Regions from separate parts of the Kitasatospora sp. NPDC101447 genome, predicted to be linked through region 2. Evidence: riboswitches for the same ligand, from Rfam matches in the RefSeq annotation. Region 2 holds a riboswitch; the other holds the start of a gene.
What was found. Region 2 has a riboswitch for glycine ahead of gcvP (aminomethyl-transferring glycine dehydrogenase). Riboswitches for the same ligand answer to the same signal wherever they lie in the genome.

Region 1: it holds a riboswitch for glycine, as region 2 does, so the genes downstream of both, gcvT (glycine cleavage system aminomethyltransferase GcvT) here and gcvP (aminomethyl-transferring glycine dehydrogenase) in region 2, are expected to answer to the same signal.

What each region holds. Positions count from the first base shown of each region.
Region 1 is NZ_JBIWNL010000004.1:382,158-387,132, reverse strand. Features, by position in the region: gene ACIRST_RS08725 (enhanced serine sensitivity protein SseB C-terminal domain-containing protein) at 1-261, opposite strand, end outside; gene ACIRST_RS08720 (enhanced serine sensitivity protein SseB C-terminal domain-containing protein) at 378-1,181, opposite strand; glycine riboswitch at 1,437-1,544, shown strand; gene gcvT (glycine cleavage system aminomethyltransferase GcvT) at 1,776-2,897, shown strand; gene gcvH (glycine cleavage system protein GcvH) at 2,998-3,378, shown strand; gene glyA (serine hydroxymethyltransferase) at 3,463-4,743, shown strand; gene ACIRST_RS08700 (L-serine ammonia-lyase) at 4,961-4,975, shown strand, end outside.
Region 2 is NZ_JBIWNL010000024.1:119,679-124,653, forward strand. Features, by position in the region: gene gcvP (aminomethyl-transferring glycine dehydrogenase) at 1-2,656, opposite strand, end outside; glycine riboswitch at 2,896-2,998, opposite strand; gene ACIRST_RS28660 (PRC and DUF2382 domain-containing protein) at 3,222-4,340, shown strand; gene ACIRST_RS28665 (MFS transporter) at 4,555-4,975, shown strand, end outside.

The DNA.
Region 1 (4,975 bases), on a different contig from region 2:
GGTGACGGCCGGCGCGTAGCCGTGGCCGCTGATCTCCATGTTCCCGTACTGCGCGTCCGGACTGCCCGGCGTGCCGTGCCAGAGCAGCATCCAGACCCGGCCGTCCGCCAGCGCGTGCAGCAGTCGCTCGTACGCGTCGTAGCGCTCCGGCGCGACCTCGCGCAGGGCGTGCTCCAACACGCCGGGGTCCGCTCCCGGGTGCCCGGCCGGGGCCTGGCCCCAGGGCCCCGGCGCCCCGCCCGCTCCCGTACCCGCACTCATGCGCCCACCTCGCCGCGCCTCTTTCCTCGAACCCGCCGGCCCGTCGGCCGTCTGCACGCACCCTATGGCGCGGCACCGGCCACCGCCACGGCGACGTGCCTACGAACGAACCCCGCTCACACCCGCGTGTAGAAAGGCATTACCCGGGTGAGCAGCCACTCGACCACCGGGTCGTCGGCGAGGTCGAGCAGTACGAGGTGGACGCCACCCGGCAGCGGCGCGGTTCCCAGCGCTCGGCCGAGCGCGTCGTTCACCGCGGCCGGCTCGGCCGGGGCCGCCGGATCCAACTGGACGCCCACGAACATCACGGTCGGCTCGCCCTCGATGCTGGCCAGCGCCCGGCGCGCGGTCAACACCCCGGGAAGGGCCGAAAGTTCGGCCCGGCAGGCGGCCAGGAAGTGCTCCGGGTCCTCGCCCGGCACCGGCTCGCGCAACGCCACCCGGCCGCCGGTCGGCGCCGCCGGATCCTCCGCGCCCTCCCAGCGGTCCTCGCGCGGACCGCGGCGCAGCTCGGCCACGCCCTGCGGCGGCACGGGGATGCCCACCGCCGCCTCCGGGTTCACCGCGATGCCCACGCCCAGTGGCAGCCCGCGGGCGAACTCCCAGACCGGCGCGATCGCGAAGGCCATCCCCGGCGCCTGCTGCAGGAACACCTCCTGCGAGGAGAACACCGGCACGTACGGGTCGCCGCCCAGCTCGATGATCGGCAGGTCCAGCGCCTGCCCCTGCGGGTCGGCCCCGGCCGGCAGCGGCACCCACACCTGGCTGCGGGCCAGCACCTCGATCACCCGCGGCGTCGCGCCCGGGTCGCCCATGGCCGCGGTCAGCACCTGCTCCAGCTCGTTGGCCGGCCACGTGCCACCCGACGGTGCCCCCTCGGGACCGCCCCACCCCTGCTGCTGCTCCACCGGGTACCCCATGCGCCGCCGATTCCGCCCTCTGCCGGTCGGCCGCCCTCTGCTGCGCCGACGCGGAGCAGTCTAGGGCCCGTGTTCGGGACGGCGCGGGGTGGTCGGGTCCGCCGTTCCCGCCCGACCCGGTCCCCTCCTCCCGCCCGATCCCGGCCCCCTCCTCCCGTGTGACCGGGTCCCCTCTCCCTTCCCGGTCCGGGACGTGCCATGATGTGCGCGTCCGACGGCATGCGCCGCGGGCTCCACAACTCCATACCGGCCGCTCGAACCCGCGCGGGAGAGCCCGGAGTGCCGCCAGCGTGGCGGCAGAGCCGGCGCCGAAGGAGCAAGTCCTCCCCGGAATCTCTCAGGCCCCCCTACCGCACGGGTTAGGCACATCTGGAAAGCGGCGCACGGCCCTGTCGCGCGCCCACCCACGGTGCAAGCCGCCATGCTGTCCCCCAAGCTGGAAACAGCTGCGGGCCGGCGGGGCGGTGAAGCTCTCAGGTTCGACGACAGATGGGGAGACCCACGCCGCCGCATGCCCGCGCGCAGGGTCGGCCCCCGAGCGGGTCCGGTCCGGCGCGTGCACCCCTGAGTGCCCCGACCGAGGAGTTCCTGGCCATGTCGTCCCTCCGCCTGACCGCGCTCGACGCGCTGCACCGCGCCCTCGGCGCGACCATGACCGACTTCGCCGGCTGGGACATGCCGCTGCGCTACGGCAGCGAGCGCGAGGAGCACCTCGCCGTCCGCACCAAGGCCGGTCTGTTCGACCTCTCCCACATGGGCGAGATCACCGTCACCGGCCCGCAGGCCGGGGAGATGCTGGACCACGCGCTGGTCGGCTTCGTCTCCGCGCTGGGCGTGCTGCGCGCCCGCTACACCATGATCTGCGCCGAGGACGGCGGCATCCTGGACGACCTGATCGTCTACCGCCTGCGCGAGGACGCCTTCCTGGTCGTCGCCAACGCCTCCAACGCCCAGCTGGTCCTCGACGAGCTGATCGCCCGCGCCAAGGGCTTCGACGCCGTCGTCACCGACGACCGCGACACCTACGCGCTGATCGCCGTCCAGGGCCCGGAGTCGACCGCCATCCTGGCCGGGACCACCGACGCCGACCTGCCCGGCCTGAAGTACTACGCGATCCTCCCGGCCCAGGTCGCCGGCCGCGAGGTGCTGCTGGCCCGCACCGGCTACACCGGCGAGGACGGCTTCGAGATCTTCTGCCGCCCGGCCGACGCCGAGGAGATCTGGCAGGCGCTGACCGCCGCCGGCGAGGGCCGCGGCCTGGTCCCGTGCGGCCTGTCCTGCCGCGACACGCTGCGCCTGGAGGCGGGCATGCCGCTGTACGGGCACGAGCTGTCCACCGACCTCACCCCGTTCGACGCGGGCCTGGGCCGGGTCGTCCGCTTCGACAAGACCACCAACGAGGGCGCCTTCGTCGGCCGCAAGGCGCTGGAGCAGGCCGCCGCCGCGGCCGAGGCCAACCCGCCGCGGGTGCTGGTCGGCCTGGTCTCCGAGGGCAAGCGCGTCCCGCGCGCCGAGTACAGCGTGGTCTCCGCCGACGGTGCCCCGATCGGCCGGATCACCTCCGGCGCGCCGTCCCCGACGCTGGGCCAGCCGATCGCGATGGCCTACGTCGACGCGGCCCACGCCGCTCCCGGCAGCACCGTCGCGGTGGACGTCCGCGGCAAGCACGAGCCGGTCCGGGTCGTGGCGCTGCCCTTCTACAAGCGCGCCCGCTGACGCCCGTCCGGGCCCCCCGTTTTCCCATAGACGCAGGTCGAAGCCGTCCGCGCGGCGGCCCGCTTCGTCGTACCCGCTTCCCATCCTGGAGAATGACGTCATGAGCAACCCCCAGCACCTGCAGTACACCAAGGAGCACGAGTGGCTGACGGCCGCTGAGGACGGTGTTTCCACGGTCGGCATCACCAAGCACGCCGCCGACGCCCTCGGTGACATCGTCTACGTGCAGCTGCCGGCCGTCGGCGACACCATCACCGCCGGCGAGACCTGTGGCGAGCTGGAGTCCACCAAGTCGGTCAGCGACCTGTTCTCCCCGGTGACCGGTGAGGTCACCGAGATCAACGAGGACGTCGTCGCCGACCCGGCCACCGTGAACGCCGACCCGTTCGGCAGCGCCTGGCTGTTCAAGGTGCGCGTCGAGTCCACCGACGAGCTGCTCAGCGCCGACGAGTACGAGGCCCTCACCAACCCCCAGGGCTGATCCACTGGTGCCGGGGCGGGCCGCCGTGCCGCGGCCCACCCCGCGCCGTCTCCCCCCTGTCGCTCCTCCCGGGAAGACCACACCATGACGGTTCTCAACCAGTCCCTGCACGCCCTCGACCCGGAGATCGCCGCCGCGGTCGACGCCGAGCTGCACCGCCAGCAGACCACGCTGGAAATGATCGCCTCCGAGAACTTCGCCCCGGTGGCGGTCATGGAGGCCCAGGGCTCGGTGCTCACCAACAAGTACGCCGAGGGCTACCCCGGCCGTCGCTACTACGGCGGCTGCGAGCACGTCGACGTGGTCGAGCAGATCGCGATCGACCGCATCAAGGCCCTGTTCGGCGCCGAGCACGCCAACGTGCAGCCGCACTCCGGTGCGCAGGCCAACGCCGCCGCGATGTTCGCGCTGATCCAGCCGGGCGACACCATCCTGGGCCTGAACCTGGCGCACGGCGGTCACCTGACCCACGGCATGAAGATCAACTTCTCCGGCAAGCTCTACAACGTGGTCGCGTACCACGTGGACGAGAAGACCGGCCAGGTCGACATGGCCGAGGTCGAGCGCCTCGCCAAGGAGCACCAGCCCAAGCTGATCATCGCCGGCTGGTCCGCCTACCCGCGCCAGCTGGACTTCGCCGAGTTCCGCCGGGTCGCCGACGAGGTCGGCGCGCTGCTCATGGTGGACATGGCGCACTTCGCCGGCCTGGTGGCCGCGGGCCTGCACCCGAACCCGGTGCCCTACGCCGACGTGGTCACCACCACCACCCACAAGACCCTGGGCGGCCCGCGCGGCGGCGTCATCCTGTCCAAGGCCGAGTACGCCAAGAAGATCAACTCCGCGGTCTTCCCCGGCCAGCAGGGCGGCCCGCTGGAGCACGTGATCGCCGGCAAGGCGGTCGCCTTCAAGGTCGCGGCCTCGGAGGAGTTCAAGGAGCGCCAGCAGCGCACCCTGGACGGCGCGCGCATCCTGGCCGAGCGCCTGCTGCAGGCCGACGTCGCCGAAGCCGGCGCGTCCGTCCTGTCCGGCGGCACCGACGTCCACCTGGTCCTGGTCGACCTGCGCAACAGCCAGCTCGACGGCCAGCAGGCCGAGGACCGCCTGCACGAGGTCGGCATCACGGTCAACCGCAACGCGATCCCGAACGACCCCCGCCCGCCGATGGTCACCTCCGGCCTGCGCATCGGCACCCCGGCCCTGGCCACCCGCGGCTTCCAGGCCGAGGACTTCCGCGAGGTCGCCGACATCATCGCCGAGGCGCTCAAGCCCGCCTTCGACGAGACCGTCGCCGCCGCGCTGAAGGCCCGCGTCACCGCGCTGGCCGACAAGTACCCGCTGTACCCGAACCTGGCCAACCAGGACTAGTCCGTACCGGCCGGGAGTGGACGACCGGCCGGTGGACAGGGCCCGAGTGACCGGCCTCACCCCGCCGGTGGACCAGGGACCCCGGGGCACCGCGCACACTGGACAGTGCGCGCGGTGCCCCGTCCCGTGTCGGCTCGCGCCCGCCCACCCGAAGCAAGCAAGCCCCCCCACGCCCCGCCCGCAAGTCCTTCCACGAGACCAGACAAGGACGTCCTCCGTGGCCATCAGTGTC
Region 2 (4,975 bases):
CCCGGATCTCGATCATCGCGTCGCAGAAGCGGTCGATCTCGTGCAGGTCCTCGGACTCGGTCGGCTCGATCATCAGCGTGCCGGCCACCGGGAAGGACATCGTCGGCGCGTGGAAGCCGTAGTCGATCAGGCGCTTGGCGATGTCGTCCACCGTCACGCCCGTCTCCTTGGTCAGCGGGCGCAGGTCGATGATGCACTCGTGGGCGACCAGCCCGCCCGGGCCGGTGTAGAGCACCGGGAAGTGCGGCGCCAGGCGCTTGGCGATGTAGTTGGCGTTCAGCACCGCGACCTGGGTGGCGTGCTTGAGGCCCTCGCCGCCCATCAGCCGGACGTACGCCCAGGAGATCGGCAGGATCGCCGCCGAGCCCCACGGCGCGGCCGAGATCGGACCGACACCGGTGGCCGGACCGGCCTCCGCCTGCAGCGGGTGGTTCGGCAGGTACGGCGCCAGGTGGGCGCGCACCGCGACCGGGCCGACGCCCGGACCGCCGCCGCCGTGCGGGATGCAGAAGGTCTTGTGCAGGTTCAGGTGCGAGACGTCCGCGCCGAACTTGCCCGGCTTGGCCAGACCGACCAGGGCGTTCAGGTTGGCGCCGTCCACGTAGACCTGGCCGCCGGCCTCGTGCACCATCGCGCAGATCTGGGTGATCTCGGTCTCGTACACGCCGTGGGTCGACGGGTAGGTGACCATCAGCACCGACAGGCTGTCGCGGTGCTGCTCGATCTTGGCCTTCAGGTCCTCGACGTCCACGTCGCCGTCGACCAGGGTCTTCACCACGACCACGCGCATGCCGGCCATCACGGCGGAAGCCGCGTTGGTGCCGTGCGCCGAGGACGGGATCAGGCAGACGTCACGCTGGGTGTCGCCGTTGGCGTGGTGGTAGGCGCGGACGGCCAGCAGGCCGGCCAGCTCGCCCTGGGAGCCCGCGTTCGGCTGGATCGAGACCGCGTCGTAGCCGGTCACCTCGACCAGCTGCTGCTCCAGCTGGCGGATCAGGGTCAGGTAGCCCTGGGCCTGGTCGATCGGCGCGAAGGGGTGGAGCTGGCCGAACTCCGGCCAGGTCACGGCCTCCATCTCGGTGGTCGCGTTGAGCTTCATGGTGCAGGAGCCCAGCGGGATCATGCCGCGGTCCAGCGCGTAGTCCCGGTCCGACAGGCGGCGCAGGTAGCGCAGCATGGCGGTCTCCGAGCGGTGGCTGTGGAAGACCGGGTGGGTCAGGTACTCGTCCTCGCGCAGCAGGGCGCCCGGCAGCGCGTCGGCGGTCTCGGCGACCTCGACCGCCTCGACGCCGAACGCGGCCCAGACGCCGGCCAGGTGCTCGCGGGTGGTGGTCTCGTCGGTGGAGATCGAGATCCGGTCCGCGCCGTCCTGGTGGACGTTGATGCCGTTGGCGCGGGCGGCGGCGGCGATCTCGGCGGCGCGGCCCGGGACGACGGCGGTGACGGTGTCGAAGAACTCGCCGTGCAGCAGCTCGACGCCGCCGGCCCGCAGGCCCTCGGCGAGGGCGGCGGCGTACCGGTGGGTGCGGCGGGCGATGTCGGCCAGGCCGTCCGGGCCGTGGTAGACGGCGTACATCGAGGCCATGACGGCGAGCAGCACCTGGGCGGTGCAGATGTTGCTGGTGGCCTTCTCGCGGCGGATGTGCTGCTCGCGGGTCTGCAGCGCCAGGCGGTAGGCGCGGTTGCCGTCGGAGTCGACGGAGACGCCGACCAGGCGGCCGGGCAGCGAGCGGGCGTACTCGGCGCGCACCGAGAGGTAGCCGGCGTGCGGGCCGCCGAAGCCCATCGGCACGCCGAAGCGCTGCGAGGTGCCGCAGGCGATGTCGGCGCCCAGCGAGCCGGGGGACTTGAGCAGGGTCAGCGCCAGCAGGTCGGCGGCGACGGCGACGATCGCGCCCAGGCCGTGCGCCTGCTCGATCACCGGGGTGAGGTCGCGGACCACACCGGTGGCGCCCGGGTACTGCAGCAGCACGCCGAAGACGCCGCGCTCGGCGATCTCGGCCGGGATGCCCTCGGACAGGTCGGCGACGACGACCTCGACACCGGTCGGCACCGCGCGGGTGTTGATCACCGCGATGGTCTGCGGCAGGGTCTCGGCGTCGACCAGGAAGACGCCGCCCTTGACCTTGGTGACGCGGCGGGCCAGCGCCATCGCCTCGGCGGCCGCGGTGCCCTCGTCCAGCAGCGAGGAGCCGGAGGTCGGCAGGCCCGTCAGGTCGGAGACCAGGGTCTGGAAGTTGAGCAGCGCCTCCAGGCGGCCCTGGGAGATCTCCGGCTGGTACGGGGTGTAGGCGGTGTACCAGGCCGGGTTCTCCATGACGTTGCGCAGGATCACCGGCGGGGTGAAGGTGCCGTAGTAGCCCAGGCCGATCATCGGCTGGAGCACCTGGTTGCGGCCGGCCAGCTCGCGCAGCTCGGCGAGGACCTGCGCCTCGGACCGGCCGGCGGGCAGGTCCAGGCCGGTGATGGAGCGGATCGCCTCGGGCACGGCGGTGGCGGCGAGCTCGTCCAGCGAGCCGTAGCCGACGGACGCCAGCATCTTCTCCTGCGCGGCGGCGTCGGGGCCGATGTGGCGGTTCTCGAAGGGGCTGGCCAGCTCAAGCTCGGTGAGGGTCGAGGCGCCGGTGGGGCGTCCCGCGTTCGGCTGGGCGTTCATGTGGTCGAGGCCTCCTGGTCACGGACCGGCGGGGGTACGCACGCCGGCCGACCTTCCCGCTGCGGACAGCGAACTCAGCCGTGGCGGGCGAACCCGACAGGCCTCCCCCTCTGTCATCGGGACCTGAGAGCTTCGCCCGCACGGAGCGCGCTGTGAGCGCTCCGTCGGCTTGCACCGTCGGTGAGGGTGGTGGTCGCCGGCTTCCGTGCCGACACTCCTGCCCTGCTTTCCAGAGTGACCTACCCCACACGGTACGGATGCCTGAGAGATTCCGGGGAGGAGTTGCTCCTTCGGCGCTCCGACCAGCGGTTTTCGCGGCGGAGACTCTCCCGAGCGGGCTCTGCGGTCGCCGCCCAGGGTACCAGCGGGAGGCCTTCCGATCACGGGTGCTTCAGGTCACGCCGGGTCTACGCGCGTCCCCCGGACGGCGCAGCACGCAGCCCGTCCGGCGCACCCCGGTCGCGCCCGTCCGATTCATGGCATTTGGTGTGAAGTGGCGGACGGAACGGGTGCTCCGGCCGCCTTCCTGCGGGGGTTCCGCAGGCCCAGCGCCCTGGAGGAATGAGTGCAGACCGACATCGACCCCCGGGACCTCATCGGCCACAAGGCGGTCGACCGCAACGGAGACAAGATCGGCACGGTCGACGAGGTCTATCTGGACGATGCCACCGGACGGCCCGAGTGGGCCGCCGTCCGGACCGGCATCTTCGGCCGGGACGCCTTCGTCCCGCTCACCACGAGCGACTTCTCCGGCGAAGAGCTCCGGGTCCCGTACGACAAGTCGCTGGTCAAGGAGTCCCCGGACTTCGGTGTGGGCCAGCACCTGTCCCCCGCCCAGGAACTCCAGCTCTACCGCTACTACGGCCTCGACACCCCGGGGAGCGACGACCCGGCCGGTGAGAGCGGCGGCCACGCCGCGCAGTCCGACCTCGACTTCGGCACCGCCCCGGCCGCCGCGCCCGCGACGGCTGCGGCGGCTGCGGCCACGGCCACGGCCACCACCACCAAGCCGCTCGCCCTCCGCTCGCCCGAGCCCGCCCCGACCGACACCAGCACCGCCCCGGAGGCCCACGTGCGCACCCTCAGTGCCCCCGCACCCGCCCACGCTCCCGCTCCCGCTCCCGCCGTCACGCCTCCCGTCGAGCCCAAGCCGCAACCGCAGCCGCAACCGCACCCGCACCCGCAGTCGCAGCCGGCCGAGAGCACCGTGGGCGCCGCCGCTCCCGCCCCCACCGACCCGGTCGAGATCACCTGCCGCGAGGAGCGACTGGAGGTCACCACCGAGTGGCACACCGTGGGCACCGCGAAGCTGCGCAAGTACGTGACGACCGAGCAGATCGAGCGCCGGGTCCCGGTGGTCCGCGAGCGCGTCCGGGTCGAGCGGATTCCGGTCGGCGAGGCCGAGCGCGCCTCCCTCACCGAGAAGGAGATCGCCGAGGCCGTCGAGGAGGTCACCCTCCGCGAGGAGCGTCCGGTGGTGCACAAGTACCTCGCCCCCGTCGAGCGCGTCCGCCTCGTCGTCGAGCGCTACACCGCCGAGGAGGTGATCCGGGACGAAGTCCGCCGCGAACACGTCGAGGTCCACGACGACACCCCCGCCGAGATCGCCGAGGGCCCACGCCCGTCACCGGCCGCTCCCGCCCCGGAGACCTCCCGCCCCGCCGCCATGCGCCCCCTCGTCTGACCAGCACCCCACCGAGGGCCCCGACCACCCGGCCGGGGCCCTTTTCCCATGCCCGGGCACCCGCTGCGACGGCCACCCCCGGCCCGCCACAGGCGCCCGACGGACGCCCGACACTCCGCCTTTGCCAAAGCTTAACCACTCGATATTTGACACTCTGAAGTATCTCCCTGCATGGTTACTTCAGTTCATTCACTATGTACGGGAGGAAGCAACCGTGAGTGAGGCACCCCAGCCCACCACCGCGGCCGAGAAGCAGAGCAGCACCCGGGTCCTGCCGGCCCTCATCCTGGCGATGCTGTCGTTCAGCGTGGTGCAGACCGCGGTCGTCCCGATCCTGCCCTCGCTGGCCAAGGAACTGAGCGTCTCAGGCTCCAGCATCACCTGGCTGATGACCGCCAACCTGCTCTCCGCCGCAGTGCTGACTCCCCTCCTCGGCCGCTTCGGCGACCTCCGGGGCCGTAAGCCGATGCTGCTGATCTCGCTGGCCGGTCTGGTCGCCGGCTCGGCACTGGCGGTCACCACCCACTCCTTCACGTGGCTGGTCGTCGCCCGCGTCCTGCAGGGCGCCGGCGGTGGCGTGATGCCGCTGGCGATCAGCATCGTCCGCGACGAGCTGCCCAAGCAGAAGGTGACCG